Regions from separate parts of the Microbispora sp. NPDC004025 genome, predicted to be linked through region 2. Evidence: riboswitches for the same ligand, from Rfam matches in the RefSeq annotation. Region 2 holds a riboswitch; the other holds the start of a gene.

Region 1 (15,171 bases), on a different contig from region 2:
GCCGAACGGAAAGCCTCTCTCCTGGGACGGCTCCAGGTACTGCGACTCCCGGGGCTTCGACGCCTGGTGCTCGTCGGGCGCCGAGTCGTCGCTCACGAAGGAGTTCGAGACCTGGGTCTCTCTGCTCGGGCCGGGCGACGAGAAGTCGCTGACCGCCTTCGGACTGAACCTGGACGAGTTGAGAAGCCTCCCCGGCCGGGGCGCGCACGGCTTCGTCCTCAGCGGGTGGCCCACGGACCTGCTGCCCCTCGCCGACAATCCCCAAGTCATGTCGCTCAGGGTGGCCGACATCGCCGTGCGTGGGTGAGGGGAGGCCCGCAGCGCCGCGCCAAAATACTTCTGGACTGATCCTGCCCGAAAACGGGCAGGAAACTTGTTAGTCGGCGGCAGCACTGCGTTAGGGTCCTGCTCTGTGTCCACGACACGGCATCCCTTCGAGGATCTGATCGGCCACCTCACCCGGACCACGTCGCTGGGGCCGGGGGAGGCGGCCCGCGTGGTGGCCGACGTTCTGGCGTACTTCGGCGAGCCCGCGGAAGATTACGTGCGGCGCCGCCACGGCGAACTCAAGTCGAGGGGGCTGACCAACGACCAGATCTTCCCCAGAATCTCCGCCGAGCTCGCGGGAAGACGTGTCGCGGCACCGGAGCTGACCCTGCGCCAGCTCCGGCGGATCGTTTACGGATAGGAGCGGTTATGTGCGGAATCGTCGCTTATGTCGGGCCGAAGGATGCGGCGCCCATCCTGCTCGAAGGTCTCCAGCGGCTGGAGTACCGGGGCTACGACTCGGCCGGCCTCGCCGTCGTGAACGCCAAGAGCCTCAAGACGCGCAAGGTCAAGGGCCGGGTCGCCGACCTGGCGGCGGCGGTACCCGCCAAGTTCAAGGGCACGATCGGCATCGGGCACACCCGCTGGGCCACCCACGGCGCGCCGAGTGACGTGAACGCGCACCCGCACCTCGACCAGGAGCAGCGCATCGCCGTCGTGCACAACGGCATCATCGAGAACGCCGACGAGCTGCGCCGCCGCCTGGAGGGCGAGGGCGTGAAGTTCGAGAGCGAGACCGACAGCGAGGTGCTCTCGCAGCTCATCGGGCGGCTGGTCAAGGAGACCGAGTCGCTGCGTGAGGCCGTCCTGCGCGCGCTGAAGAGCGTGGTCGGCACGTACGGCATCGCCGTCATCGACGAGCAGCGCCCCGGCGAGATCGTGGTGGCCCGCAACGGCAGCCCGATCGTGCTCGGCCTCGGCGAGAAGGAGATGTTCGCCGCCTCCGACGTCGCCGCGCTCATCCGCTACACGCGCCAGGTCGTCCACCTGGAGGACGGCGAGCTGGCCGTCATCAAGGCCGACGGCTTCAACACGTTCACCAGTGACGCCAGGGAGACGGCCAAGGAGCCGTTCACCGTCGACTGGGACGCCGGGCACTACGACAACGGCGGCTACGAGCACTACCTGCTCAAGGAGATCTCCGAGCAGCCCGACACGGTCGCCCGCACGCTGCGCGGCCGCATCGACGACCGGTTCCACATCGCCCACCTCGGCGGCCTCAACATGGACGCCCGCGAGATCCGTTCCTTCCGCCGCGTGAAGATCATCGGCTGTGGGTCCGCGTACTACTCCGGGCAGATGGGCGCGCAGCTCATCGAGGAGCTGGCGCGCATCCCCGCCGACGCCGAGCCCGCCTCGGAGTTCCGCTACCGCAGCCCGGTCGTGGAGCCCGACACGCTGTACGTCGCGATCAGCCAGTCGGGTGAGACGTACGACACGCTCGTGGCGGTGCAGGAGCTCAAGCGCAAGGGCGGCCGGGTGCTCGGCATCGTCAACACCGTCGGCAGCGCCATCGCCCGGGAGACCGACGGCGGCATCTACCTGCACGCCGGCCCCGAGGTCTCGGTGGCCTCCACCAAGGCGTTCACCTCCACGGCCGTGGCGTTCGCGCTGCTCGCCCTGCACCTCGGCCGCGTACGGGACCTGTCGCCGGCCGACGGCCGCAGGATCTGCGAGGGCCTGCGCCGGCTGCCGGAGCAGATCAAGGAGATCCTCACGCTGGAGGACCGGATCAGGGAGCTGGCGAAGAAGTACGCCGACTCGCCGGGCATGATGTTCGTCGGCCGGGTGCGCGGCTACCCGGTGGCCCGCGAGGGCGCCCAGAAGCTCAAGGAGATCTCCTACGTCCACGCCGAGGCGTACCCGGCGAGCGAGCTCAAGCACGGTCCGCTCGCGCTGATCAGCCCCGAGCTGCCGACGGTCGCGATCGTCCCCGACGACGAGCTGCTGGACAAGAACCTCACCACGCTGGGCGAGATCCGGGCCCGGCACGGGCGCATCCTCATGGTCGGTCACCGCACCTCCGATGCGGCCGACGACTGCATCGTGGTGCCCAAGAACGAGGTCGAGCTCGACCCCATCCTGCTCACGATCCCGCTGCAGCTGTTCGCCTACCACGCCGCCGTCGCCCTCGGCCGAGACGTCGACCGCCCGCGCAACCTCGCCAAGAGTGTGACGGTCGAGTAGAACCCCTTCCTCCCGTACGGCTCGCGCCCGCCCGGCGCGGGCCGTACGGCGTCGGGGGCGCCCGGACCGGGGACTCGACGGTCAGGCCGGGGAAGCCACGCGCGACCGGGTGGCGGCGACGACCTCGCTCGTGTCCAGGCAGACGATGCCCATGCCGGTCATCTCGCGGTCCGCGTCGGCGGTCCAGCCGGACAGCGCGTCGCGGACGGCGACAGCGCGCAGGTCGCGTTCGGTGGCGTCGACGAGCGTGGAACGCGGGCAGTTCGGGTAGTTGCAGCCGGCGACCACCACCGTGCTCACGGCGCGTTCTGAGAGGTGTTCCAGCAGCCGGGTGCGGAAGAAAGCGCTCCAGCGGGGCTTGTACAGGATGTGCTCGTCCGGGCCGATCTCCTGCGCGTGTCCCGCCAGCAGCAGGTCCGGGTCGAGCTCGCTTCCGGGCGCCAGCCCGTCGGCGAGCTGGGAACCCGGCGAGTGCGGGTTGACCTTGCCGCGCAGCGTTCGCCGGCACAGGTCGGCGTTGCTGCCGTCGGGCAGATACAAGCGCACGATGTGCACGATGGGCCGCCCCGCCTGGCGGAACGCGTGCGCCAGGCGCCGGACCGCGGGCAGCGCCTCGGCGGTGCCCGCGATGTCGGCGACGAAGTCGCGTTGCAGGTCGATCGTGAGCAGGGCGCTGCGGGAGAACTCGGGGCTGGTGTGTTCGTTCACGCCGCAGACGTTAGGCGGGCGAGCCGTACCGGTCTTGTACGTCGTTACGCGCGAACCGGCCGGGGGTGGCCGCGAACGTGCGGCGGAAGTGGCGGTGCAGATGTGCCTGGTCGTAGAAGCCGCTCTCGGCGGCGGCGCGCGCGACGGTGTGCCCGGCGGTCAGGAGCTGCTGGGCACGGCGCAGGCGTAGCTGGAGCAGGTAGCCGTGCGGAGTGACGCCGGTTTCGCGGCGGAAGGCGCGCAGCAGCTGGAATCGGGGCAGGCCCGCCACATGAGCGAGCTCGTCCAGCGCCGGGGTGCGCAGAAGGTCGGCGGCCAGGTGCCGCTGCACCTTCGTCACGGGCGCCGGTGGCGTCGGAGCGATCCCGCGGCGTGTGTAGCGGGCGAGGATCTCGGTGCACAGCGCTTCGAATTCCTCCTGCGCGGCCAGGGAGTTCTGGTCCTGGCGGCGGTGCAGCCGGATCAGGCGGGCGGCCAGACGCGGGTCGTGCGGAGCCGGAACGGGAAAGGTGGGCCGGTGCCCGGCGAGTTCCGCCAGCAGCGCCGGCGGGAGGTAGAAGACCCGGTAGTCCCAGCCCTCGGCGACGCCGGGGCGGCCGGCGTGGATGGTGTCGGCGTCGAGTAGGAGCAGGCTGCCCGCGTGCGCGTGCTCGGTGGCGCCGCGGTAGCGCACGGCCTCCACCCCGCGCTCGATAGCCGCGACGGCGTACTCGCTGTGGCCGTGAGGGACGAAGCGATGCGTGCGGAAGGACGCTTTCACCAGCCGCATGTCGTCCCGGCCGTAACGATGCTCGACGACGTCCTCCATGACTGCCTTTGTAGCTGATCGCGCGATCGAGGGACCCGGGCGGGCCACCCGCACCGATCGCCGTAGCCCTAACGTCCGTTATGTGGTGACATGGTGTAGTTACTCATAGTCTGTGCGTGTAAGGGACTCTTCGGGTAGGAGGGTGCCGAAATGCGACGCCGTACGGTCCTCGCGCTGGGGGTTCTGGCCCTTGCGGGCGCGTGCGGCGTCCAGGCGCCGCCGCGCCGGTGGGGGGAGTTGTCCCTGACCGTCCCCCGTCCGCCGGGCGGGTGCGGGGACGGCGTCGCCGCCGGGTTCAAGGCCCTTGTCGAGGGCCGTGGCTGGGCCCGGGCCGTACGGATCAGGTGGGAGGCCGGCGGCGGGGCGGCCCTCGGCCGGCCCGCCGGGCCGCGGACCGGTCTGGTGGTCGCCGACTCCGCGCTGCTCGCCGCCTGTGCGCTGGCCCGCGACCCGCTCCTGGTCGCCAGGGCCGTCCCGCTCGCGCGGCTGGCGGGGGAGTGGGAGGTGCTCGTCGCCTCGCCCGGGTCGGGCTATCGCACGTTCGAGCAGTTCGCCGCCGCGCTGCTGCGTGACCCGGGCGGCCCCAAGGTGGCCGGCGGCGCCGACCGGGGTCCGGAGCACCTGCTGCTCGGCATGACCGCGCAGGGCCTGGGGGCCGACCCGCGGCTGCTCGACTACGTCGCGTTCGGCAGCAGGGCGCAGGCCGTCGCCGCGGTCCTCGACGGGCGGGTCGCGCTCGGGTTCGGCAGCAGACGTGAGGTCGCCCCGCACATCCGCGCCGGACGCCTGCGGCCGCTCGCCGTCTCCTCCGCCGAACGGCTGCCCGGGGTGGACGCGCCGACGCTGTCGGAGTCGGGCGTACGCGTCGTGTACGCCGACTGGACCGGGCTGGTCGCTCCGGTCGGCACGCCCGGGCAGGACGCCCTGCTCGACCTGTGCCGGGCCGTCACCGCCACCCGCGGGTGGCGGAGCCTGTGCGAACGCAACGACTGGACGCCGATGTGGCTCGACGGCGACGACTTCCGGCAATGGCTGAGCGGCGAGGCGCGCCGTGTGGCCCTGCTGCTCAATGATCTCGGACTCCGCTGAAAAGCACAACTTGTGGGGGCGGTTGCGAGAAGGGCCACAAGATGTAGGATCCATCGCGTCGCTGGTTCACCTTGGTGAGGCAAGAGGGAACCCGGTGTGAATCCGGGACTGCCCCGCAGCGGTGAGCGGGAACGACCGCCGTCACACAGCACCGCGCTGTGTACGAGCACTGGGCGCGAGCGCGCCCGGGAAGCGACGGCCAGTAGGACCGGCGGGCGCGAGCCCGGCCGGACGCCCGCGAGTCCGAAGACCTGCCGGTGACGCGCGCGCATGAGCGCGTGCCCCGCGCCGGGCCCCGAGGGAGGGCTCGCCGTCGGCCGTCACGGCACGGTGCCACCTGCTGGCCTCCCGTGCGCGTGCGCCGCGGCATGCCCCTCCTCCGGCCCGGCCGGGCCACGAGACGACGAGGAGAGGGCATCTGATGACGATCACCGACCCGGTCTCCGCGTCCGCGGACCCCGTGTCAGGGGAAGGCGGCGCGCGGGACGCGGCGGCCGTATGGCAGGCCATCGAGGAGGCGGCGGCCGGGGTCATCGCCGACCCGGAGAACTCGCGCCGGGCGGCCCGGCTGCTGAGCGGGCTGATCGCGGAGGAGGCGGCGGCCGAGGGGGTGCGGGCGTTCTCCGAGTCGGTCGCGGCCGCCCACGCCGCCGGGTTGCTGGGCGACGCCGTCGCCGCGTTCGTGGCCCGCGAGGCCGATGCGCTGGACCCGCTGGTCGACCCGGCGGCCGACGACCGGTTCGAGTACTTCGGGCTGCGCACGGTCTACGACCGCTACCTGCTGCGCCACCCGGTCACCCGGCGCGTGCTCGAACGCCCGCAGCACTTCCTGCTGCGGGTCGCCTGCGGCCTGTCGGACACGGTGGCCGAGGCGGCCGAGCTGTACGGCCTGATGTCCGCGCTGGCCTATCTGCCCAGCTCGCCGACGCTGTTCAACTCGGGCGCGCGCCGCCCGCAGTTGTCGTCGTGCTTCCTGCTCGACTCGCCCCGCGACGAGCTGGAGAGCATCTACGAGCGGTACGGCCAGGTGGCCCGGCTGTCGAAGTACTCCGGCGGCATCGGCGTCGCCTGGACGCGGGTGCGCTCGCGCGGCTCGCTGATCCGGGGCACCAACGGCCTTTCCAACGGCATCGTCCCCTGGCTGCGCACGCTCGACGCGTCGGTGGCGGCCGTCAACCAGGGCGGCAGGCGCAAGGGCGCCGCGTGCGTCTACCTGGAGACCTGGCACGCCGACATCGAGGAGTTCCTGGAGCTTCGCGACAACACGGGCGAGGAGTCGCGCCGCGCACACAACCTCAACCTGGCCAACTGGGTGCCCGACGAGTTCATGCGCCGGGTCGAGGCGGACGGCACGTGGTCGCTGTTCGACCCCAAGGAGACCCCCGAGCTGACCGACCTGTGGGGTGAGGCGTTCGACGTCCGCTACCGCGAGCTGGAGGCCGCCGGGCGATACGTCCGGCAGGTGCCGGCCCGCGCCCTGTACGCCCGGATGATGCGCACGCTCGCCCAGACCGGCAACGGCTGGATGACCTTCAAGGACGCCGCCAACCGCGCGTCCAACCAGACCGCGCTGCCCGGCAACGTCATCCACCTGTCCAACCTGTGCACCGAGATCCTGGAGGTCACCAGCGACGGCGAGACGGCCGTGTGCAACCTCGGCTCGGTCAACCTCGCGGCGCACCTGACCCCCGAGGGCGACACCGTCGACTTCGGCAGGCTGCGCGCCACGGTCCGCACCGCCGTACGGTTCCTGGACCGGACGATCGACCTCGGCTTCTACCCGACGCCGGAGGCGGAGGCGGCCAACCGGAAGTGGCGGCCGGTGGGGCTCGGCGTGATGGGCCTCGCCGACGTGTTCTTCGCGCTGCGCCTGCCGTTCGACTCGCCCGAGGCGCTCGCGCTGTCCACCCGCATCGCCGAGGAGATCGCGCTCGCGGCGTACGGCACCTCGGCCGACCTGGCCGTCGAGCGCGGGCGCCACCCGGCGTACGAGCAGACGCGGGCGGCCGGCGGCGTTCTGCACCCGGACCACTACCCGTGCTCCCCGGCGCACGCGCAGGAGTGGGCGGCGCTGCGCGACAGGATCGCGGAGACCGGGCTGCGCAACTCCCTGCTGGTCGCGATCGCGCCGACGGCCACGATCGCCTCGATCGCCGGCTGCTACGAGTGCGTCGAGCCGCAGGTGTCCAACGTCTTCAAGCGGGAGACGCTGTCGGGGGAGTTCCTCCAGGTCAACCGGTATCTCGTCCGCGACCTCCAGTCGCTGGGCCTGTGGACGCGGTCCATGCGCGACGCGATCAAGCTCAACGACGGCTCGATCCAGGACATCCCCGCCATCCCGGAGGAGCTCAGGACGCTCTACCGCACCGCGTGGGAGCTTCCCCAGAAGGCGCTGATCGACATGGCCGCCGCGCGGCAGCCGTACATCGACCAGTCGCAGTCCCTCAACCTCTTCATGGCGGCCCCCACCATCGGCAAGCTCTCCTCGATGTACGCCTACGCCTGGCGCTCGGGCCTGAAGACCACCTACTACCTGCGCTCCCGTCCGGCGACGAGGATCGCCCAGACGACCGTGCCCGCGGTCGCCCCGGCCGTGCCCGATGAAGGGGCCGTCGCCTGCTCCCTGGAAAACCCCGAGATCTGCGAGGCATGCCAATGAGAACGATGCTGCTCGACCCGGGCATGGACCTGACCCTGCGCCCGATGCGCTACCCCGGGTTTTACGAGAGGTACCGCGCGGCGATCAGGAACACCTGGACGGTCGAGGAGGTGGACCTCGGCTCCGACCTCGCCGACCTCGCGACCCTCGACGAGGGGGAGCGGCACCTGATCAACCGGCTCGTGGCGTTCTTCGCGACCGGCGACTCGATCGTGGCCAACAACCTGGTGCTGAACCTCTACCAGCACGTGAACGCCCCCGAGGCGCGGCTCTACCTGAGCCGCCAGCTGTTCGAGGAGGCGGTGCACGTCCAGTTCTACCTGACCCTGCTGGACACCTACCTGCCCGACCACGACGAGCGGGTCAAGGCGTTCGCCGCGGTCGAGCACATCCCGTCGATTCGCGACAAGGCCGAGTTCTGCTTCCGCTGGATCGACTCGATCAGCGAGCTGAGCCGGCTGGAGAGCCGGGAGGACCGGCGGGCCTTCCTGCTCAACCTCATCTGCTTCGCCGCCTGCATCGAGGGACTGTTCTTCTACGGCGCCTTCGCGTACGTCTACTGGTTCCGCTCGCGCGGCCTGCTCGGGGGCCTGGCGACCGGCACCAACTGGGTGTTCCGCGACGAGTCGATGCACATGGAGTTCGCCTTCGACGTGGTGGACACCGTACGCCGCGAGGAGCCGGACCTGTTCGACGACGAGCTGGCGGCCCGGGTGACGCGGATGCTGGAGGAGGCGGTCGCCGCCGAGCTCGCCTTCGCCCGCGACCTGTGCGGCGACGGGCACGGCGTGATGAGCGCCGCCAACATGCGGTGCTACCTGGAGTACGTCGCCGACCGCAGGCTCGCCCGGCTCGGCCTGCCCGTCCGGTACGGCACGGACAACCCCTTCCCGTTCATGGAGTTCCAGGACGTGCAGGAGCTGGCGAACTTCTTCGAGCGCCGGGTCTCGGCCTACCAGGTGGCCGTCGAGGGCGACGTCAGCTTCGACGAGGCCTTCTGATCCGCCTGTTTCTGATCTGTCTGTTTTCGGCGCTCCCATAAGGGGCAAAGGGAACCCCATGACGACGACAGGGGGCGCCGTCACAGCGGCAGCGTGGAACTGGGCGACCTTGGCGATCGCCGTGACCGCCGCGATCGTCGCGGTGGAACTGGTCCGGCGGGTGCTGAAATCACGCCTCATAGGGGAGCGATGGGCGCTCGCCGGGCCGTTCGCGCGCCGGTGCACCTGGCCGGGTTTCGCCTCGGCCGTGGTGGGGACCGTCAAGGCCGCCTACGACCCGGACATGCCCGGGTCGGACTCGCGCGGCTTCCAGCAGATCCTCTCACTGCTGCTGATCGCCTGCGTGACCTGGCTGCTGATCCAGGCGGCGTACGCGGTGACCGACGTCGTCCTCGACCGGCTCACGCGGGTCGAGGGCGAGCGCAACCGCCGCGCCCGGCGCATCCGCACCCAGATCGCGCTGGTGCGCAGGGTGTCGGCGGCGGTGGTCGTGGTGCTCGCGCTGGGGGCGATGCTGTTCACGTTCCCGCAGGTGCGAGCCCTGGGCGCGGGGCTGCTCGCCTCCGCGGGGATCGCCGGGGTGGTGGGCGGCATCGCGGCCCAGTCGACGCTCGGCAACATGCTGGCCGGGCTGCAACTGGCGTTCAGCGACGCGCTGCGGCTCGACGACGTGGTCGTGGTGGAGGACGAGTGGGGCCGCATCGAGGAGCTGACGCTCACCTACGTGGCGCTGCGCCTGTGGGACGAGCGGCGGCTCATCCTGCCCGTGTCCTACTTCACCGCCAACCCCTTCGAGAACTGGACGCGTCACGAGAGCCGCATCCTCGGCAGCGTGTACCTCCGCGTGGACTGGTCGATCCCCGTCGAGGAGATCCGCACCGAGCTCTACCGGGCACTGCGGGAGAACCCGCTGTGGGACCAGAAGGACTGGACCCTGCAGGTCACCGACATCACCCCGGAGGGGCTGGTCGAGCTGCGCGCGCTGATGAGCGCGGCCGACTCGGCGAGCGCCTTCGACCTGCGCTGCGACATCCGGGAGCACCTGGTGAAGTTCGTCCGCGAGAAGTACCCCGAGAGCCTGCCCCGCCTGCGCCTCGAGACCACGGCTCGCTGAGCGTCTCGTCCGGCCGCTCGAACCGGGCCGGCGGGGTGTCAGGGGGTGCTGGACGGGCGCAGGAGCCTGCTCGCGCCCGCGATGAGCGCGGTCGCGAGGATCCATCCGGCCGCGACCAGCCCGTTGGCCAGCCACTGGGTCCATCCGGCCGGCTCCCAGGCGCCCCGCTGCTCGAACACGCTCACCGGCACGAGCAGGTCGAGCGTGTAGACGAACGCGTTGAAGTGGCGCGACTCGTCCAGCCCGATCTGGTGCGGCGGCCACTGGCTGAAGATGGCCGTGCCCGTCGCGAGGAGCAGCGCGGCCCACAGGCCGGCGAGCCAGGGGCGGTAGCCGTACCCGACGAGCCCGTCGAGCAGGCGGCCCCACAGCCGCCCGGGCAGCCGCAGCGTCCGCCGCCGCGCCCGCTGCCGGGCCAGCAGCACCCGGCGCGCGTCCGGCTCGTGCCCGATACGGCGGCAGTAGGCCGCCAGCTGCTCGTACGGCTGGGGCAGGTAGCCTTCGGGGTCGCGCCGCAACCAGGAGAGCCGGTCCGCGAGGGTCGCGGGCCCGCGCAGCGACTCGTACGTCAGCCCGCTGAGCCGGACGTGGCCCGGATAGCTCTCCGGGTGGTCGAACAGCACCCCAAGACGGGAGTAGCCGAGGTTGACCTCGCCCTCGATCGACTCGGGCAGCAGGATGAGCTCGTCGGCCTGCATGTGGCTCAGGTGCAGCACCCGGCCCGGCGCCCGCAGTACCGCGCCGTGGAACGACAGGACCCCGCCGATGCGCGCGCCGCGCAGCCGTACGGTGCCGTCGGCGGTGAAGCCCGCGCCGAGCTCGGCCGCGGCGGCCTGCAGGTGATCGGCGTGGACGGCGGGGGTGCCGTCCACCGTGACGACGGCGCCCTGGAGGTAGAGCCCGCTGGAGAAGCGCGCGCCGATCAGCCGCAGCCCGCCGGTGGCCCGTAGGTCGCGCAGGAAGGCGCTGCCGTCCACCACGAGCCCGCCGGCCCACAGCGCGACCGACTCCCAGGTCCTCGGCTCCTCCGACCCCTCCGGCCCGTTCCAGCCGCCCAGCTCCCACGGGGCCGCCGCCGGCGCCCGGTACGGCATGGCGCCGGGGGTGCCCAGCCGGGTGCCGGAGAGGCGGAGCTGCCCGGTCACGTGGGCGTTGTCCAGGCGTACCCCCGCGTGGACGACCGATCCGTCGAGGTCGAGGAGCCCGTCGACCGTGGCCCGGCTGGCGCGGAAGTGGAGGACGTCGCAGCGCCGCAGCCGTACGCCCCTGGTCTTGGCGTCGGCGAGCGAGACCGTCCCGGCGATGTGGCAGTCGAGCAGGTGGACCTTCGTCTCGATCGTGGCGTCGGACAGGTTGAGGTCGCCGGCGATCCGGGCCCCGGCGAGCCGGACACCCGGCACCGAGGACGATCCGCCGGCGGTCCGGTCGAGCACCAGAGCGGAGATCACCTCGGCGCGGACCAGGCGGGAGCGGCCCCACGAGCCGCCGGACGAGGAGTCCGTCTCCCGGCCATGGCGGAGGTCGACCCAGGCGCCGGTGGGGTAGGCGTCCCACAGGCGTCGCTCGGCGGGGGTGAGCCGGCGGAAGGGGGGCCGTGATCTTCCCATGGGCCGACGATATCGCCGATCTTCGAAGGACCGGCCCGCGTACCCGCGGAGAGCGTGACACCGGGGAAGAGGAGCGCCATGGACAAGCATCCGAACGGGCGCGCGCGGGCGCGCTCGCTGGGCGTCGTCGTCGGCGCGTCGCCGACGGGGCCGCTGAACGCGATCACCGACGTCGACGGGGTCCTGGTGGGTCACACCACGATCGACGACGGCGCCGACCTCCACACCGGGGTCACCGCGGTCGTCCCCCACCAGCTGATCGCCGGGCGCCGGGGGCTGCCCGCGGCCGTCTACACCGGCAACGGGTACGGCAAGCTGGTCGGCTCGACCCAGGTCGACGAGCTCGGCGTGCTGGAGTCACCCGTCGTCCTGACCGCCACGTTGTCGGTGTTCCGGGCCGCCGACGCGCTGCTCACCTATCTCATGGACCGCCGCCCGGACGGGCTCTCCTTCAACCCCCTCGTGGGGGAGACCAACGACGGCCTCCTGTCCGACATCCGGCGCCGCCCGGTCACCGAACGGCACGTTCTGGACGCGCTGGAGGGAGCGTCCGGCGGGCTGCCCGGGGAGGGATGCGTGGGGGCGGGGACCGGGACGACGGCCCTGGGGTTCAAGGCCGGCATCGGCACCTCCTCCCGGCGGCAGGTGGTGGACGGGGCCGAGGTCACCGTCGGCGTGCTCGTCCAGGCCAACTTCGGCGGTGTGCTGACCGTCCGCGGTGTCCCGATGCCCGTCGGCGAACTCGTCCCGGGGGCCGTTCAGCACGTGCAGGCCGGCGGCTCCTGCATGATCGTGGTGGCCACCGACGCGCCGCTCGACGCGCGCCGGCTCGGCCGTCTCGCCCGCCGGGCGGTCTTCGCGATGGGCCGTGTGGGCGCGTCGTACTCCAACGGCAGCGGCGACTACGCGATCGCCTTCACCACGGCGCCGCCGCGGCTCCCGCCCGTGCCCGACGAGGCGCTGGACCCCGTCTTCGCCGGGGTCATGGACGCGGTCGAGGAGGCACTGCTCAACTCCCTGTTCACCGCGACCACGACCACCGGTTTCCGCGGCCGGACGAGCCACGCCGTCCCCCACGACCGGCTCCCGGGCGCGGGCGGCCGGACCACGCCCGCGTGAGCGCCGCCGTCACAGCCACGCGGAGCGGCTAGGAGCCGCAGTCGCAGCAGCAGCCGTCCCCGCAGCAGCAGCCGTCCCCGGAGCAGCAGTCGGAGCACGCCGAGCAGGCGTCGCAGCATCCCGAGCAGTCGGGGCAGCAGTCGCACCGGTCGCAGAAGCAGCGTTCGTGGCACGGCGCGTCCCGGTAGGTGCTCCACGGGGGGCGGTAGAGCCCGCAGGTCAGGAAGATCGCCGCTCCGGCGGCGGCCGTCAGCGCGATCCCCGGGGGCACGCGGGGCGGCTGCCCGGGCTGCCCGGGGGGTTCCGGCGGCCCGTCGGGCGGGGCGTCGGGCGGGGAGTGCGACGGTGCCGTGGGGGACTCGCCGGCCGGCGCGCGGCGCGTCGCGCAGGCGGAGCCGTGGGCGCGCGTCCCGAACGCCCGGTCGACGGCACGCCGGGTCTCGCCGCACAGCAGCGCCTCGACCAGGTGCCGCTCCTCCAGATCGAGGTCGCGTACGGCGAGGCGCAGCCCGTGCAGCGCCTCCTCGCACACGCGCCGCGCCTGCGCCGGGGAGGTGCCGGTCGCGTCGAGGGGGTTGTACGCCCCGCGCGCCCGGTCCTCGGCGAGGTCCTCCACCGCGTCGATCACGTGCGCGATCCGGCCGAAGAAGCGCCCGGCCTCGCGCAGGTTCTCGGCGTTGCCCGGCCGGTCCGCGAGCACGGCCGTGTGCGCGAAGGCCGCGGCCACGGCGGTCTCAGTGGGCTCGGTGACCTCCAGCAGGGCGCGTCCGGGGGACGCCTCCAGCAGTGCCTGGCGGGCGGAGACCTCGGCCAGGACGGTCGTGTCGAAGCCGATCGACTCCGCGCCGCGCCGGGCGGCGGAGGCCCAGGCGGCGGCCGTCGCGCGCATCGGGACGCCGGCCACGCGCCGGGCCGCGATCCCGTCGCCGTCGGACGCGTGGTCGCGGATCTTTCCGGCGGCGAGGGCCAGCGAGACCACGGCGGCCAGGCGGGCGCCCCCGTCGTCCGACCGCACCACCTCCGCGGAGCGGAAGCCGCGCAGCGCGCAGGGCCCGGCGGTCCGCCGGTTCGGCCCTGTCCGGGCCGGTGATCGGGCCCCTGATCGGGCCCCTGATTGAGCCTCGGTCAGCACGGAGAGGATGAGGCCGTCGTAGTTGGTCGCCATGCGGGCCAACTGCCCGTGCCGGTCCCGCAACGTCAGGCAGAGTCCGCACAGGTGCGCGCGCCAGGCTTCGTGGACGGACGGGCAGGAGTGGCGGGCACACGGCCGGAGGATCCCGAACACCCAGAGACTCCTTGGGGGTCATGCGTACGGGATCATCCCGTTGCGCGGCGATTATGCCATCAGGGGCCGGGACCCTGCCGGAGGAGCCGTGCGGGCGGCCTGCACAATCGAGGAATGGAAGTTACCGACGGGTTCGAACTGACCCTAGAGGAGCACGTCGCCACTCTCACCCTGAACCGTCCCGCCACGCGCAACGCCGTGACGGCCGCCATGTGGCGGGCCCTGCCGGGCATCCTGGCGGATCTCGCCGCGGACCCGAAGGTACGCGTCCTCGTCCTTACCGGAGCCGGGGGAACTTTCTGTTCTGGTGCCGATATTTCAGAAATTCATGAGCTTGGGGATAACGACGATGACACCGGTCTTACCGTTGTCGCGGAGCACGCGTTGGTGACCTTTCCCAAACCCGTGATCGCGATGATCGAGGGATACTGCGTCGGCGGCGGATGCCAGCTCGCGCTCGCCTGCGACCTGCGCGTCGCGGCGGCCGGGGCCCGCTTCGGCGTCACCCCGGCCAAGCTCGGGATCGTCTACCCGCTCAGCTCCACGCGGCGGCTCGCGGAGATCGCCGGGCCCGCCACGGCGAAGCTCCTGCTCTTCTCGGCCGAGCTCATCACCGCAGATCACGCCTTGCGCACCGGCCTCGTCGACGAGGTGCGCCCACCGGAGGAGCTGCGCGAGCGCGTGTACGGCCTGGCGGCCACGATGGCCGGCAGGTCGCGGCTCACGCTGACGGCCGCCAAGCAGATCATCGACGGCCGGGCCGGGGAGGCCGAGGTGCGCGCCTGGCAGCGGGAGGCACGGGAGAGCGGCGAATTGGCCGAAGGTGTCCGGGCATATCGGGAGGGGCGTTCCCCTGGATTCTCTTGGGATGCAAAATAGGCATAAACGGGACTCGCAGTGGTAATGACCCTGTGAGGTGTGAGATGTCGCAGAATCTAATCGCCAGGTTCGCCCGATGGCTGGGCCTAGACAGGAATCCGCTTCGGCGCCGGTGTGACCGGGTCGAAGCGGTGGTCCGGCTTGCCGCGGTGCTGGGAGTCGTGGTCGCGATCGTGCTCGGCGTGATGCTCGGCATCCGCGAGTACGGCAAGGGCCTGAGGACCGAGGCCCAGCAGGCGCGCGACCGGCATCAGGTCGTCGCCACGCTGACGGGCGATGTGACGGCGCCCCGGCTGTCGGTGGCCGGAGCGGCGGTCGGGCACGCCCAGGCCGCCTGGACGGCCCCCGACGGTACGGCGAAGGCCGGGGTCGTCGAGGTCCCACCCAG
Region 2 (15,171 bases):
CGGCTGGTCATGGGGCACGAGTCGCTCGGCCGCGTACGGCAGGCCCCGCCCGGCTCCGGCTTCACGCCGGAAGACCTCGTCGTGGGTCTGGTGCGAAGGCCGGACCCGGTGCCGTGCGGGGCCTGCGCGCGCGGCCAGTTCGACATGTGCCGCAACGGCCGATACGTCGAGCGGGGCATGAAGGAACGCGACGGCTACGCCAGCGACCTGTGGTGCGTGGACAAGGCTTACGCCGTACGGATCGCCCCCGGGCTCGACATGGACGGGGTGCTCCTGCAACCGGCCTCGGTGGTCGCCAAGGCGTGGGAGCAGGTGGACAAGGTGGGGGCACGCGCGTGGTTCGAGCCGCGGACGGCGCTGGTCACCGGCGCCGGGCCGTTCGGCCTGCTCGCCGCGCTGCTCGGCGTCCAGCGCGGCCTCGCCGTGCACGTCCTCGACCGCGTCACCTCCGGGCCCAAGCCCGGCCTCGTCGCCGACCTCGGCGCGGCCTACCACACGGGGGACGTGGAGGATGTGGTGGCCTCCATCCGGCCGGACGTGGTCATCGAGGCCACCGGCGCGGCCGAGATCGTCGTCGGCGCCATCGCCGCGACCGGGCCGTACGGAATCGTCTGCCTGACCGGGGTCACCCCGGGCGGCCGACGCATCACGGTGGACGCCGGGGCGCTCAACCGCGAGATCGTCCTGGAGAACGCGGTCGTCATCGGCACCATCGACGCCAATCTCGGCCACTATGTGGCGGGAGCCGGCGCCCTCGCCGAGGCCGACCCCGGCTGGCTCGCCCGGCTGATCACCCGGCGGGTGCCGCTGCACCGCTTCGCCGAGGCCTTCGACCGCCGGGAGGACGACGTCAAGGTGGTGCTCACCCTCGGCTGAGGAAGGAAGGGCCTAGCGGTCGCGGCCGGCGGCCAGGCGGGCGAGAGCCTCGAGACCCGCCGCCGCCCCGGGGGCCAGCTCCGCCGACCGCAGCGCCTCCAGCGCCTCCGACAGCAGGTCGTCGACCCTGGCGAGGCTCCACGCCCGCGCGCCCGCCTCCTCCACCAGCCGCGCCGCCCGCGGAAGGTCGGTCTGCGCGAGCGGCCGGCGGTACAGCACGGCGAGAGCGCCGCCCGCCCGTGTCCCCGACGTCAGCGCGGCGACGATCGGCAGGGACTTCTTCCGGTTGCGCAGATCAGAATGAACCGGTTTGCCGGTGACGGCCGGGTCGCCCCAAATGCCCAGCAAATCGTCGACGAGCTGGAACGCCAGGCCCACGCGTTCGCCGAACACGCGCAGGGCGGCCACCTGCTCGACGGTGGCGCCCCCGTGCAGCCCGCCCAGGGCGCACGCGCAGCCGAACAGCGCGCCCGTCTTGCCCTCCGCCATGCGCACGCACTCCCCCAGGCCCACGTCCGCGCGCCGCTCGAAGCCGAGGTCGGCGCTCTGGCCGTCCAGCAACGACTGGACGCAGCGGGCCAGCGCCCGCGTGCTCTCGGCGGGCCTGCCTCCCCCCGCGAGCACGGTGAAGGCCAGTGCCAGCAGGGAGTCGCCCGCCAGGATCGCCTCGCCGCGGCCGAAGACGTTCCAGACCGTCGGGCGGTGGCGGCGGAGTGTGTCGCCGTCCATCACGTCGTCATGGACCAGGGAGAAGTTGTGCACCAGCTCGACCGCGACGGCGGCCGGCAACGCCGCGTCCGCGTCTCCCCCGGCGCCCTCCGCGGCCAGCAGCGTGAACGCGGGCCGCAGGACCTTGCCCCCGCTCGCCCGCACCGGCCGCTCCCGCGCGTCCCACCATCCGAAGTGGTATCCCGCCACCCTGCGCATCGACGGAGGCAGGGTGCCGACCGCATGGCGCAGGGCGGGTTCCACCAGGTCGCGCGTCCGGGCGAGCACGTCCTCCGCGGTCCGCACTCCCGCTGCCATCGGTTCCGTCACGCTCCCACCACCTCGGGCTCGAGTGGACCCACAGGCCGGCTGGACTTGTCGGCATACCCCGGCCGTCACCTCACGACACGTGCCCCGATCCCGGCGGGCCCCGTCCCCGATCTTGACTGCACCTTGTCGTCAAGCCATCATCCTGCTGCTTCGGAACCAGCATTCCCCTGACGATGAACCGCCGAGGATACGCATGAGGACTTTCGAGTGGAGCACCAGAGATTTGGCCGTCCAGGATCGTTTGTCCTATTGGATCGACACCATGTCGCGGCTTGTGCGGGTGCGGTTGACCACCGATCACCCCACCCGTTTCGCGGGGTCGGCGCAGGCGTTCGACCTCGGCGTATTGCAGCTGTCGATGATGAGGCACCAAATGCTCCAGGCGAGCCGGCCCGCGAAGCTCATCCGGCAGTCCGATCCGGAGGTTTTCCAGTTGCACATCATTCTCGAGGGGGGTGGCCGCATGACGCAGGCGGGGCGGGATGCCGTTTTCCACGCGGGGCAAATGCTCCTCCTCGATTCCTCCCGGCCGTTGCGGATGTGGCGGGGAGCCGACGGCGATCCGGCCAAGTCACTGATCGTCCAGTTCCCCCGGGCCGCGCTCGGCCTGCGGGCCGGCGTGGTCGGGCGGCTCGCCGCCGCGCCGTTTCCCATACGGCCCGGCATCACCGGCGTCCTGGCCGGACACCTAAGGCACCTGGCGGACAACGCCGGGGACCTCACAACCCCCGACGCGCGGGCGGTGGCCGCCGTCACCCTCGACCTGATCGCGGCCGCCTACGCCGGCCAGTTCGATGCCGATGACGCGCTGACACCCGAAGCACGACGCCAGGCCCTGCTGTCGCTGATCCACGACTTCATCCGGCGACGGCTCGGCGATCCCGGCCTGACCCCGGAGACCATCGCCGCGGCACACCAGATCTCCGTCCGGCACCTGTACACGCTCTTCGCGGAGCAGGGCCTCACGGTGGCGGCCTGGATCCGCCGATGCCGGCTGGAACAGTGCCACCGCGACCTCGCCGACCCCCGGCGGCGCTCCCTCCCCATCCAGTCCGTCGCCGCCCGCTGGGGCTTCACCGACGCCGCGACCTTCAGCCGCGCCTTCCGCGCCGCCTACGGCATGTCACCACGCGACCACCGCGATCTCGCGGCACGAGACGACCCTTCGGTGGCCGCGCCGTCGCGGCTCTAACGTTGTGTCCCGTGCAGGAGAACATGCAGGAGATGGTCCTGCGGCCGTTGGGCCGCGCCGGCATTCAGGTCACCCCGATGGGTCTCGGGCTCGCCGCCCTCGGCCGTCCCGCGTACATCACGCTCGGCCGCGACGCCGACCTCGGCGGCGACCGCGACGTGGCGGCGATGCGGGCGCGCACGTGGGAGGTGCTGGACGCCGCGTGGGCGGCGGGCGTGCGCTACGTCGACGCGGCCCGCTCCTACGGCCTGGCGGAGGAGTTCCTCGCGGGCTGGCTCGCCGATCGGGGCATCCGGCCCGAAGAGATCGCGGTCGGCTCGAAGTGGGGCTACGAGTACGTCGGCGACTGGCGGATGGACGCCGGCCGCCACGAGGAGAAGGACCTGTCGGCCGAGCGGCTGCGCCGCCAGCTCGGCGAGACCCGCGAGCTGCTCGGCGGTCATCTGTCGCTCTACCAGATCCATTCGGCCACCGTCGAGAGCGGTGTGCTCGACGACGAGGAGGTCCTCGGGGAGCTGCGGGCACTGCGCGCGGCGGGCGTCGCGGTCGGCCTGTCCACCACCGGTCCCCGCCAGGCCGCGACCATCGAGAAGGCGGTCGCGACCGGGCTCTTCGACACCGTCCAGTCGACGTGGAACCTGCTGGAGCGCTCCGCGGGCGAGGCCCTGGCCCGGGCGCACGCCGCCGGCCTGGGCGTGATCGTCAAGGAGGGCGTGGCCAACGGCAGGCTGACCGCCCGCGGCGCGTCGCCGGCGCTGACGCGCGCGGCACGCGAACGGAGCGTCACCCCCGACGCGCTGGCTCTCGCCGCCGTGCTCGCCCGCCCGTGGGCGGGGGTCGTGCTGAGCGGCGCGGCCACGACCGCTCAGCTCGCCGAGAACCTGACGGCGCTCGCCGCCACCTGGGACGACGAGGCCGAGCGGGCGCTCGCCGGGCTGGCGGAGGACGCCGAGACCTACTGGGCCCGCCGCGCCGCCCTCCCCTGGACCTGACGTCAGCTCAGGAACTCGCCGTCCCTGAGCTCCAGCACGCGGTCGGCCAGGCCGACGAGGCCCGCGTCATGCGTGGCCACCAGCGCCGTGACGCCCTCGCCCCGGACGAGCACCCGCAGCAGCTCCATGATCTGGCGGGCGGTCTGGGAATCGAGCTGACCGGTCGGCTCGTCGGCGAGGAGCAGGCGGGGCCGGTTGGCCAGGGCCCTGGCGATGGCCACGCGCTGCTGCTGGCCGCCGGACAGCTCGTACGGCCGCTGCTCGGCGTGATCGGACAGCCCGACCAGGGACAGCAGCACCTTCACCCGCTCCTCCCTGTCCTTGGCGGGAACCCGCGCCAGCCGCAGCGGCACGCCCACGTTCTCGGCGGCCGACAGCACCGGGATCAGCCGGAACGACTGGAAGACGAACCCGACGACGTCGCGGCGCAGCCGCAGCAGGCCCTCCTCGGGCAGCTCGGGCACCGGCTGCCCCGCCACCCGCACCCGCCCCTCGTCGGGCCGGTCGAGGCCGCCGACCAGGTTGAGCAGCGTCGTCTTGCCCGCGCCGGAACGACCGCGGATCGCGACCAGCTCGCCGGGATGAGCCTCGAAGGAGACCCCTCGCAGCGCGCGCACGCCCTTGGGGTAGGTCTTGCGCAGGCCCTCTACGACGACCAGCGGCTCACTCATTCGTCTCTTCCTCTGTGTCGTCGCCGCTGCCCGAGGGCCAGACCCCGATGTGGTCGCGTTCGAGCTCCAGGCGCACCCGGTGCTCCATCGACAGGGCGTTGATGAACTCCCTCGGCAGCTGCAGGCGCCCCGCCCGGTCGAGCACCGCGTACTCCTCGGCGACCACCCTTCCGTCGGAGGAGGTGCGGCGGAACGTCTCGCTGGAGGTGCGGCCGTCCCGGATGCCGATGGTCCGGTCGACCTGCTCCGACACCATCGGGTCGTGCGTCACGACGACGGTCGTGACGCCGAGCTCCCGGTTGGCGTGGCGGAGCACGCCGAAGACCGTCTCGGCGCTCTCGCTGTCCAGCTCACCGGTGGGCTCGTCGGCGAGCACCACCTCGGGCGCGTTGGCGAGGGCGACGGCGACGGCCACCCGCTGCTGCTCGCCGCCGGACATCGCCCCGGGCCGCCGGTCGGCGCGGTCCGTCATTCCCGTCAGCTCCAGCAGCTCGTCCGTACGGGCCGACCTGGCCGCCCGGGACGTGCCGCCGGCCAGCCGCATGGGGAGCATGACGTTCTCCCGGGCGGTGAGGTACGGCAGCAGGTTTCGGGCGGTCTGCTGCCAGACGAAGCCCACGACAGAGCGCCGGTAGCGGAGGCGGTCGCGCGCGGTCATGGACAACAGGTCGATCCCGGCGACCCGGGCCAGCCCGGCCGTCGGCACGTCGAGCCCCGACAGGATGTTGAGCAGCGTCGACTTGCCCGATCCCGAGGCCCCGACGATCGCCACCAGCTCACCCCGGCCGATGAGCAGGTCGAGGCCCTGCAGGGCGACCACCTCGACCGCGGCGGACCCCTCGGTCTTGTAGATCCGTACGAGATTGTCGCACAGGATGTGGGCGTCCGCGCCGAACGCGGGACCGCCCCGCGTGGCCCGGGCCTCCAGGTCAGCCAGCGTGTCCACGGCTTCCTCCCAGGTAGGCGCCCGTGAGGGCGACGGCGGCGACCCCGGCGGCGAGAGCACCGGCCACGACGCAGGGCAGGACGGGCAGCGACGCGGCGGCCGCGAGGGCGCCGTGGCGCCCGCCCGCGTACGCCGACAGGTCGATTCCGGGCCCGAGCAGCGCGGGCATGGCGAGACCGGCCGCCAGCCCGGCGACGGCGGTCAGGACGAGCAGCGGGGCCGCCTCCAGGACGGTGATCAGGCCGGCCTGCCTGCGGCTGAGGCCGAGGGCGCGCAGCAGGCCGAGGTCCTCCGCCCGCCGGGCCGCGCCTCCGGTCAGGGCGATCGCGACGGCCGCCAGCGCGTACGCGGCCAGCGCCGCGGCGGCGACCCGCAGCGCGGCGGTCAGCGCCGCCGTCAGCGGCGTCCCGGTGATCTCGGCGAGCGCGCCCGCCACGGTGGTCATGTGCGCGCCGGACGGCAGCAGCGGCCTGACCGCGCCGGCGTCTCCCGCGATCAGCAGCGTGTTGACGTGCCCGGGAGCCGTGGGGAGGACGATGAGGGCGCCGTCGCCCGCCCCCACCCCCGGCATCGCGCCGACCGTCCCCGCCGGGGTCACCGTCATCCGCGCGGGCCAGCCGATCTCGAAGCTCCGCATGGCGGACAGGTCGGGCGAGACGAGCACGCCGGTCCCCGGCGGAGGCAGGTGGAGCGGGCTGCCCGCGACCAGCCGGCGGTAGGCGCCGAGATCGACCGCGACGACCGTCGCCGGCCGCCCGCCGAAGCCCACCTCGGCGATCGTCGTCCCGACCGCGGCCGGGACGACTGCCCTGACGCCCGGCGCGTGGAGGATCTGCTCCAGCGTCTCCGGAGGGATGCCCTGCGCGCGCTCCACCCTGATCTCGGCGCCGATCCGCTCCCACGCCGTCTGCCGCTGGGCCTCCTCCAGCCCCCCGGCGGCGACCATGCCGTACGCCGCCAGCGCGACGGCCGGCAGCAGCGTGAGCACCGGCAGCGCGGCGCCCGGTACGGCCCGGGCGGCGGCGAGCCCGAGGAACGGCACGGCGGCGGCGCGCCGGGCGGCGGCCCGGAAGGCCAGGTGGATCACGGCCGGGCCGGCGCGCAGCACCGCCAGCGCGGCGGCCAGCGTCAGCAGCACGGGCGCCAGCGCGAGGAACGTGTCACCGGTGGCGAGGCCGCGGGTGCGCAGGAGATAGAGGCTCGCCACGGCGACCACGAGCACCAGGATCTCCGTCGCGATCCGGCGGAGAGCCTTTCCGGGCCGTCGGCCGGTGGACTGACCTTGTGGAGACTGGCGCAGCGCGACGGCGGCGCAGGCGATCGCGACGGTCCCCGCCGCCAGCGCGGCCGGGCCCAGCCGCGCGACCACCGCCGGGGCGCCCGGCACGAAGCCCGCGGCCACCTGGCCCGCCGCGGCCGCCGGCACCGCCGCGAGCGCGACCGCTCCCCCGCAGGCGAGCACGACCTGGGCCAGGGACGCACCGCGGGCGCGCATCAGCAGCAGATCGCCGTGCACCCGGCCGGCGAACAGCAGCACGGCCAGAGCCGTGGCGCCCAGGCACACGACGGCCAGCCCGGCCAGGAACACCGTGATCAGCGCGCGTGTGACGGCCAGCCGGTCCAGGTACTCCCGCAGGATCCGGTCGAACCCGGTCGACAGGGCGAGTTCGCGGTCCTGCCTGCTCAGGCGGCGGCCGAACTCCTCCGTGGCGGCGAGCACGTCCGCCGCGTCGCCCGCGGTGACGCGGTCCGCCTCCGGGGTGACGAGCCATCGGAAGACCATCGGCAGTTCCGCGCCCGCGAGGCTGTCGCCGTCGGTGAGCGCGGTGACGATCAGGTCGTCCTCGGTGGCGAGCGGCACGCGGTGGTGGATGACGTAGGTGAGTTCCGGCTCGAGGGCCCAGAACCGGTCGGCGGGACGCACAGGCTCGAACAGGCCGGTGACCTTCGCGGTCAACGCGCCGAGGCGGAGCGTGTCGCCCGTCCTGATCGACATCTCCGCGGCGGCGACCGCGGGGACGGCCACCTCGAGACGAGTGCCCGAGCCGGGGCCCGGGGGGCCGCCCTCGACGTATCGCACCCGCCGGTCCGCCCCGGACACCCATTTCAGCGTCAGGTAGCGATGCTGCCGGTCGTTGATGAGCATCGGCGGGCCGGCGAAATCGAAGAACGGGACGGGGTCGGCGACCTCCCGCAGCGCCGGGGGGAGCAGCTCGCGCCAGGCGGTGTCCGCCCTGGCCGCCTCGGCCGTCGTCCGCATCGGGGTCAGATCGAAGCGCCGGGTGAACTGGACCGCCAGCGACGCCGTGGCGGGCGGGGCGGAACCGACGGCCGACGAGGCCGCCGCGTCGAGGGAGGACTCGACCATCCGGGGCAGGGCCGAGACGACCAGGGCGGCGCCGAACACCAGCGCGGCCAGCAGCGCCGCCACCCCCCTGTGCACACCCAGAAGGCGGATCACGACGCCTCCCCCGCACGCAGCACGGCGGCCGGCTCACGCCGGTGCAGCGACCGCGCGAGTCCCGCCACGATCACGAGGAGCACCGCGAGGACCGCGGCGGCGAGCGCCGCCACCTGAGACCACGGCACGTGCAGCAGCACCGGCAGCCCGCCCGCGGTCGCGTGACCCGCGGTCACCATCGGCGGCACCACCGCGGCGGACACGGCCACGGCGAGCGCCACTCCGCCGGCCAGTGACAGCCCGATCACGAACGACTGCTCGGCGGCGAGCAGGCCGAGCGTCTGCCGGAAGCTCACGCCGAGTGCGCCGAGGACGGCGAACTCGCCCCTGCGCTCGCGCGCCGCGACCGCGGCGTTGACCAGGAATCCCAGCACGGCGAACGCCAGCGCGGCCGCGAAGCCGAGCAGCAGCGCGCCCTGCAGGCCGGCCGCCGTGGGGTCGTCCCTGTAGCCGGCGGTGAGCGCGGCCACGTCGACGACGTCCCCCCGGCCTCGCCCGGAGGTTGCCAGCGCGGTGGCGGCCCGCGTGGTGTCGCGCCCGTCGGCGGCCAGCCACCACTCCGTCACCGGCCACTCCGTTCCCTTCGCGCCTGCCGCCCGCAGCGCCGCCAGGCCGGCGAGCAGCGCCGGGGCGCCCTCCGGCGTGCCGGGCATCGCGGTGACGACGCCCACGACCCGAATCGGGATCGCCGCCGTGCCGGCCGTGATCCTCGTGGTGTCCGCCAGCCCGGGGGTCACCACGACCGGAAGCGGTTGTCCGGCGGACCCGGCGATCCGGGAGGCCAGTGTGGCCGGCGACAGCTCCGACAGGTCGGGGCGCAGCTGCAGGACACGGCCCAGGTGCGCCGCGTCCGCGGCGATGAGGGTGGCGTCCGCGCCGTCCGCGACGACCGTGGCGCGGTGCGCGGGCATGGCCGCCGCGACCCCCGGCAGCGTGGTGAAGGTCCGCGCGTCGTCCCCGGGGAGGGCCGGGACGCGCAGGGCGGCGCCGGCGAGATGCCTGGCCCGGTCCTCCTGGGCGCCGCGCCAGGTCGCGGCGGTGGTCAGGGACAGCACGCCGATCGCCGTCGCCATCGTCAGCAGCAGCGCCGGACCCGAATAGCGGGCCGGGCGCCGGCTCACCTGCCGGGCGGCCGTCGCCGGCCCGAACCCGGGGCGCCGCCGCGTCGCCCGCTCGGCGACCCTGGCGACGGCGGGCACCAGCCGCAGGGCGGCCATCCCGCCGCAGAGCAGGGCGAGCGCCGGTCCCGCCCCGACCAGCGGGTCGAGCCCGAGCTCGCCGCCGAGGCGCGTGGTCTCCGGCGCGTCCTGGCCGCGCAGGCGCCAGACGGCGAGCGCCGCCAGGACGAGCAGCGCCACGTCGGCCCCGGCCCGCTGGACCAGGCCCGGCCGGTCGGCGCGTCCGCGCGCCGCCTGCTCCTCGACGTACGTGCGGCGGGCGGCGAGCAGGGGCGGGGCGGCCAGCATGGCGGCGCAGGCGAGCGCGACCGCCGCCGCGACCGCGAAGGTGGCCCCGTCGGGCGCGCGGGGCGGCGCCACGCCGGTGGCCTCGATCCAGGGGAACGCGCTCACCAGCCGCAGGAGGACGGGCGCGAGGAACGGCGCAGCGGGCGCGCAGGGCAGCGCGATCAGCAGCGCCTCCCCCGCCGCCATGGCGGCGAGCCGCGGCGACCCGCCGCCCCTCGATCGCAGCAGGGCCGTCTCCATCCGGCGGTGCTCGGCGAGCAGCCGCGCGGTCAGCGCCAGCGCGTACGCGCTCAGCACCAGCAGTTGGAGCACCGGCACCAGCATGGTCGAGCGGGCGACCAGGGCGCCGCGGTCGAGCCGCAGCAGCATGCCGGACAGCGTCTCGGTGACCGCGCACCGGGGGCAGCCGGACCGCACGGCGGCGGAGGTCCCGGCGACCGACGCCGCGAACGGCCGCAGCCGGTCGGGGGAGAGCCGGCGCAGGTCGGGTTCGGCGAGCCAGCGGGCCGAGACTCCGGTCCCGAAACGGCCGAGGAAGGTGCCCTCCGGCACGACCAGGGGTCCGCGGGAGGTGAAGTCGCCGGTCTGCGTGCCGTAACGCAGCAGGGTCTCCCCCTTCCAGCGCGGGTCGTCGGGGTCGCGGAGCCGGAAGACGCCGGTGACGTGCACGCGGACCGGCTCTCCGTCCAGGCGTCCGACGACGGTGAACTCGTCGCCGGCCGACACTCCCATCGCCCGGGCGGCCTGCTCCGAGAGCGCCGCCGCCGTCTCTTCCGTGGGCCAGCGCCCGCTCACCAGGTCCGCCTGGCCGTCCAGTCCCTCGTACGCGGTGAACCGGGTCAGAACGGGCTGACCGCCGCGATCCTGTCCCTCGATCGCGTAGGAGGCGGACTCGACGCGTACGGTGACCTGTACGGGCACCTCTTGGTGGGCGTGGGCGATCCCCGCGCGGACGGCCCGGTCGATTCCGGCGAAGTCCCCGGCCGTGACCGAGGAGGTGACGACGGTGGCGGTGGCGGCGAGCGGCGCCGTCTCCAGGGCCCGCCGCACACCCGCCTGGGTCGCCGACCCCGCGTGCAGCAGCAGAGCCGAGATCGCCGTGGTGGCGAGCAGGATGGAGCCGAACGCGGCGGCCAGCAGCAGGGGCTCGGCCAGCACGCGCCGGACCATTCCGACCACGCTCATCACGGCATCATGACAAGCATGATCGGGAAGCGCCACCGTTATGTTCGCCGTGCGGCGCACCTAGCGTTCCCGCTAGATCAGACAGACCACGCTTGCGGGACATCCGGCACAAAGGTGTATGTTGACCACCGCAAGCGACGGACGCGGAGGAAGCCGGTGTGAATCCGGCGCGGTCCCGCCACTGTCACCGGGGAGCGACCCTCACCCACGCCACTGCCCACCACGGGCGGGAAGGCTGAGGGGAGCGCCGATCCGGGAGCCAGGATACTCCGGCCGTCGGACCTTCTACCGGGGGCGCGGACACCCCCAGGGGGGACATGCCATGGCCCGGACAGGCCTGCGCAGACGCGCCTCGCTGCCGGTATCGCGCTCCGTCACCTGACGTGCCCGCCGGTGGCGGCCTGCTCGTGGCGGGCACGACCTCCGATGCCGGAAAGAGCGTCCTGGTGGCCGGCCTGTGCCGGTGGCTGGCCCGGCGCGGCGTACGGGTCGCGCCGTTCAAGGCGCAGAACATGGCGCTCAACTCGATGGTCACCGCCGACGGCGGCGAGATCGGGCGGGCCCAGGCGATGCAGGCCGCGGCGGCCCGCGCCGAGCCCGAGGCCGCGATGAACCCCGTGCTCATCAAACCGGCCGGGGAGCGGCACTCCCACGTCGTCGTGCTCGGCCGGGCGCACGCCGACGTGGACGCCCTGTCCTACCGCGACCACAAGATGCGCCTGCTCGACGTCGCCCTCGACGCGCTGGACGGCCTGCGCCGCCGCTACGACGTGGTGATCTGCGAGGGCGCGGGCAGCCCGGCCGAGGTCAACCTGCGCGACCGCGACATCGCCAACATGGGCCTGGCCCGCGCCGCCGGCCTGCCCGCGCTGGTCGTCGGCGACATCGACAGGGGCGGTGTACTCGCGCACTTCGCCGGCACCCTCGCCGTGCTCGACCGGCACGACCAGCGGCACATCGCCGGCTTCGTGGTCAACAAGTTCCGGGGCGACCTCGCGCTGCTGCGGCCGGGGCTCGACTGGCTGGCGGAGGCGACGGGCCGTCCGTGCCTCGGCGTGCTGCCGTGGCGGTCCGGGCTCTGGCTCGACGTGGAGGACTCCCTCGACCTCGACAGCCGTCCCGGCCTGCTCACCCCGCCGGTCGGGCGTGAGGTCCTGCGCGTGGCCCTCGTACGGCTGCCGCGCATGTCGAACGTCACCGACGCCGACGCGCTGGCCGCCGAACCGGGGGTGAGCGTGCGCCTGGTCACCACCCCCGCCGAGCTCGCCGACGCCGACCTCGTCGTGCTGCCCGGCACCCGCGCCACCATCGGCGACCTCGCCTGGCTGCGCGAGCGCGGCCTGGACGAGGCGCTGCGCCGCCGCGCCGCCGAGGGCGGCCCGGTGCTCGGGATCTGCGGCGGATTCCAGATGCTCGGCACGGTCATCGACGACGACGTGGAGAGCCGGGCGGGCCGCGTGCCCGGTCTCGGCCTGCTGCCCGCCCGCACGGCGTACGCGCCGGACAAGGTGCTCACGCTCGCGGAGGGCGAGTGGCGGGGCCACGAGGTGGCGGGCTACCGCATCCACCACGGCCGGGTCACGGCGGAGGGCGGCGAGCCGTTCCTCGACGGCTGCCGGGCGGGGGCGGTGTGGGGCACGACCTGGCACGGCCTGTTCGAGCGGGACGGCTTCCGCCGGGCCTTCCTCGCCGAGGTCGCCGCCGTCGCGGGCCGGGCCTGGCTGCCGGGGACCGGCGCGTTCGCCGCGCACCGGGAGGCCCGTCTCGACGCGCTGGGCGACCTCGTCGAGGAGCACCTGGACACCGAGGCCGTGTGGCGGCTCATCGAGCGCGGTGTGCCCACCGGCCTGCCCACCGCCGAGATCACGTTGCGGGAGGACCGCCCATGACGATGCCGCCGACGATGCTGCTGCTGTCCACCGCCGACACCGAGCTGCTCGCCGCCACCCGCGGCGGGGCGGGCTGGCGGGTCGCCAACCCGGCGCGTACGGCCCCCGAGGACGTGCCGGCGCTGCTGGACGGTGTGGACGCCGTCGTCGTCCGGCTGCTCGGGGGCAGGCGCTCCTGGCCCGAGGGGCTCGACGCCGTGCTGGCCGCCGGGCTGCCCACGGTCGTGCTCGGCGGCGAGCAGGCCCCGGACGCCGCGCTGATGGCGATGTCCACCGTGCCGTCGGGGGTCGCGGCCCAGGCCCTCGCCTATCTGGCCGAGGGCGGCCCGGACAACCTGGCGGAGCTGCGGCGCTTCCTGTCCGACACGCTCCTGCTGACCGGCGAGGGCTTCGCGCCGCCCCGGCCCACCCCCGAATACGGCGTGCGGCCCGGCCGCGCCCGCCGGGAGGGCCGCCCGCTGGTCGGCGTGATCTACTACCGGGCGCACGAGCTGTCGGGCAACACGGCGTTCGTCGACGCGCTGTGCGACGCGGTCGAGGCGGCGGGCGCCGACGTGCTGCCGGTCTTCTGCGGGTCGCTGCGCGGGGCGGGCGAGGACCTGCTCGAACTGCTGCGGCCGGTCGACGCGCTGGTCGTGACCGTGCTCGCCGCGGGCGGCGCGGTCGCCGCCGCCGCAAGCGCGGGCGGCGACGAGGACGCCTGGGACGCCGGGGCGCTCGCCGCGCTCGACGTGCCGGTGCTGCAGGCGCTGTGCCTGACCACGCCCCGGTCCGTGTGGGCGGACTCCGACGCGGGCCTGTCCCCGCTGGACGCCGCGATGCAGGTGGCGGTGCCCGAGTTCGACGGCAGGCTGATCGCGGTGCCGTTCTCGTTCAAGGAGGACGGGCCCGACGGCGTGCCGGTCTACGTCGCCGATGCCGAGCGGTGCGCCCGCGTGGCCGCCCTCGCGGTCGCGCACGCCTGGCTGCGTCACGTGCCCAACGGCGGCAAGCGCCTGGCGATCGTGCTGTCGTCCTATCCCACCCGGCATTCCCGGGTCGGCAACGCCGTGGGGCTCGACACCCCCGCCTCCGCCGTCGTGCTGCTGCGGGCGCTGCGCGCGGCCGGATACGACGTGGGCGACGCGCCGGACGACGGCGACGCGCTGATCCACGCCCTGATCGCGGCCGGGGGCCACGACGTGGAGTGGCTCACCGAGGAGCAGATCGAGGCCGCCCCGGCCCGGGTGCCGCTGGAGGCCTACCGGGAGTGGTTCGCGGAGCTGCCCGCCGAGCTGGGCGAGGCGGTGACCGCCCACTGGGGGCCGCCGCCCGGGTCCCTCTACGTGGACGGGACCGACATCGTGCTGGCCGCGCTGCGGTTCGGCAACGTCATGCTCGCCATCCAGCCGCCCCGGGGGTTCGGCGAGAACCCGGTCGCCATCTACCACGACCCCGACCTGCCGCCGAGCCACCACTACCTCGCGGCGTACTGGTGGCTGGCCCGCGAGTTCGGCGCGCACGCCGTCGTCCACCTCGGCAAGCACGGCACGCTGGAGTGGCTGCCGGGCAAGGGGCTCGGGCTGTCGGCGTCGTGCGCGCCCGACGCCACGCTCGGCGCGCTGCCGCTGGTCTACCCGTTCATCGTCAACGACCCCGGCGAGGGCACCCAGGCCAAGCGCCGCGCGCACGCGACCGTCGTCGACCACCTGATCCCGCCGATGGCCAGGGCCGACTCGTACGGCGACCTGGCCCGGCTGGAGCAGCTGCTGGACGAGCACGCGACCGTCGCCGCCCTCGACCCGGCCAAGCTGCCGGCCGTGCGGGCGCGGATCTGGACGCTCATCCAGGCCGCCCAGCTCCACCACGACCTGCACGTGGACGAGCGGCCGCAGGACGCGGAGTTCGACGACTTCCTGCTGCACGTGGACGGCTACCTGTGCGAGATCAAGGACGCCCAGATCCGCGACGGCCTCCACGTGCTCGGCCAGGTCCACACCGGGGAGGCCCGCGTCAACCTCGTGCTCGCCGTGCTGCGCGCCCGCCAGGTCTGGGCCGGCGCCGCCGGGGCGCTGCCCGGCCTGCGCGAGGCTCTCGGCCTGCCTCAGGACGCCGGGACGGCGGAGGTGGACGCGTTCGAGGGCGAGGCGCGGCGGCTGGTCCAGGCCATGGAGGACCACGACTGGAACCCGGCGGCGGCCGGAGCGGTCACGGACGTGCCGGAGGTCGCCCGGGTGCTGCGCTTCGCCGCGGCGGAGGTCGTGCCGCGGCTCGATCGGACCACCGACGAGGTGGCGCACGTGCTGCACGCGCTGGACGGCGGCTACGTGCCCGCCGGGCCGTCCGGGTCGCCCACGCGCGGGCTGGTCAACGTGCTGCCGACCGGCCGCAACTTCTACTCGGTCGACCCCAAGGCGATCCCGTCGCGGCTGGCCTGGGAGACCGGCGCGGCGCTCGCGGCCTCGCTGGTCGAGCG

Evidence for each region. Region 2 has a riboswitch for cobalamin ahead of ACWEQG_RS27820 (cobyric acid synthase). Riboswitches for the same ligand answer to the same signal wherever they lie in the genome.
Region 1: linked by a shared signal. The riboswitch ahead of ACWEQG_RS05530 (ribonucleoside-diphosphate reductase subunit alpha) and the one ahead of ACWEQG_RS27820 (cobyric acid synthase) in region 2 are both predicted to bind cobalamin.

Annotation. Positions count from the first base shown of each region.
Region 1 covers NZ_JBSGHN010000002.1:234,799-249,969, reverse strand. The annotation lists gene ACWEQG_RS05560 (hypothetical protein) at 1-307, shown strand, start outside; gene ACWEQG_RS05555 (hypothetical protein) at 413-688, shown strand; gene glmS (glutamine--fructose-6-phosphate transaminase (isomerizing)) at 697-2,514, shown strand; gene ACWEQG_RS05545 (cysteine hydrolase family protein) at 2,596-3,222, opposite strand; gene ACWEQG_RS05540 (AraC family ligand binding domain-containing protein) at 3,233-4,030, opposite strand; gene ACWEQG_RS05535 (Bug family tripartite tricarboxylate transporter substrate binding protein) at 4,181-5,119, shown strand; cobalamin riboswitch at 5,165-5,392, shown strand; gene ACWEQG_RS05530 (ribonucleoside-diphosphate reductase subunit alpha) at 5,541-7,778, shown strand; gene ACWEQG_RS05525 (ribonucleotide-diphosphate reductase subunit beta) at 7,775-8,779, shown strand; gene ACWEQG_RS05520 (mechanosensitive ion channel family protein) at 8,838-9,893, shown strand; gene ACWEQG_RS05515 (hypothetical protein) at 9,932-11,500, opposite strand; gene ACWEQG_RS05510 (P1 family peptidase) at 11,579-12,619, shown strand; gene ACWEQG_RS05505 (DUF5685 family protein) at 12,648-13,904, opposite strand; gene ACWEQG_RS05500 (enoyl-CoA hydratase/isomerase family protein) at 14,019-14,783, shown strand; gene ACWEQG_RS05495 (Rv1733c family protein) at 14,828-15,171, shown strand, end outside.
Region 2 covers NZ_JBSGHN010000012.1:271,517-286,687, forward strand. The annotation lists gene ACWEQG_RS27780 (glucose 1-dehydrogenase) at 1-876, shown strand, start outside; gene ACWEQG_RS27785 (family 2 encapsulin nanocompartment cargo protein polyprenyl transferase) at 889-1,902, opposite strand; gene ACWEQG_RS27790 (AraC-like ligand-binding domain-containing protein) at 2,027-3,106, shown strand; gene ACWEQG_RS27795 (aldo/keto reductase) at 3,118-4,098, shown strand; gene ACWEQG_RS27800 (ABC transporter ATP-binding protein) at 4,101-4,769, opposite strand; gene ACWEQG_RS27805 (ABC transporter ATP-binding protein) at 4,762-5,715, opposite strand; gene ACWEQG_RS27810 (FtsX-like permease family protein) at 5,699-8,176, opposite strand; gene ACWEQG_RS27815 (FtsX-like permease family protein) at 8,173-10,827, opposite strand; cobalamin riboswitch at 10,974-11,097, shown strand; gene ACWEQG_RS27820 (cobyric acid synthase) at 11,211-12,716, shown strand; gene cobN (cobaltochelatase subunit CobN) at 12,713-15,171, shown strand, end outside.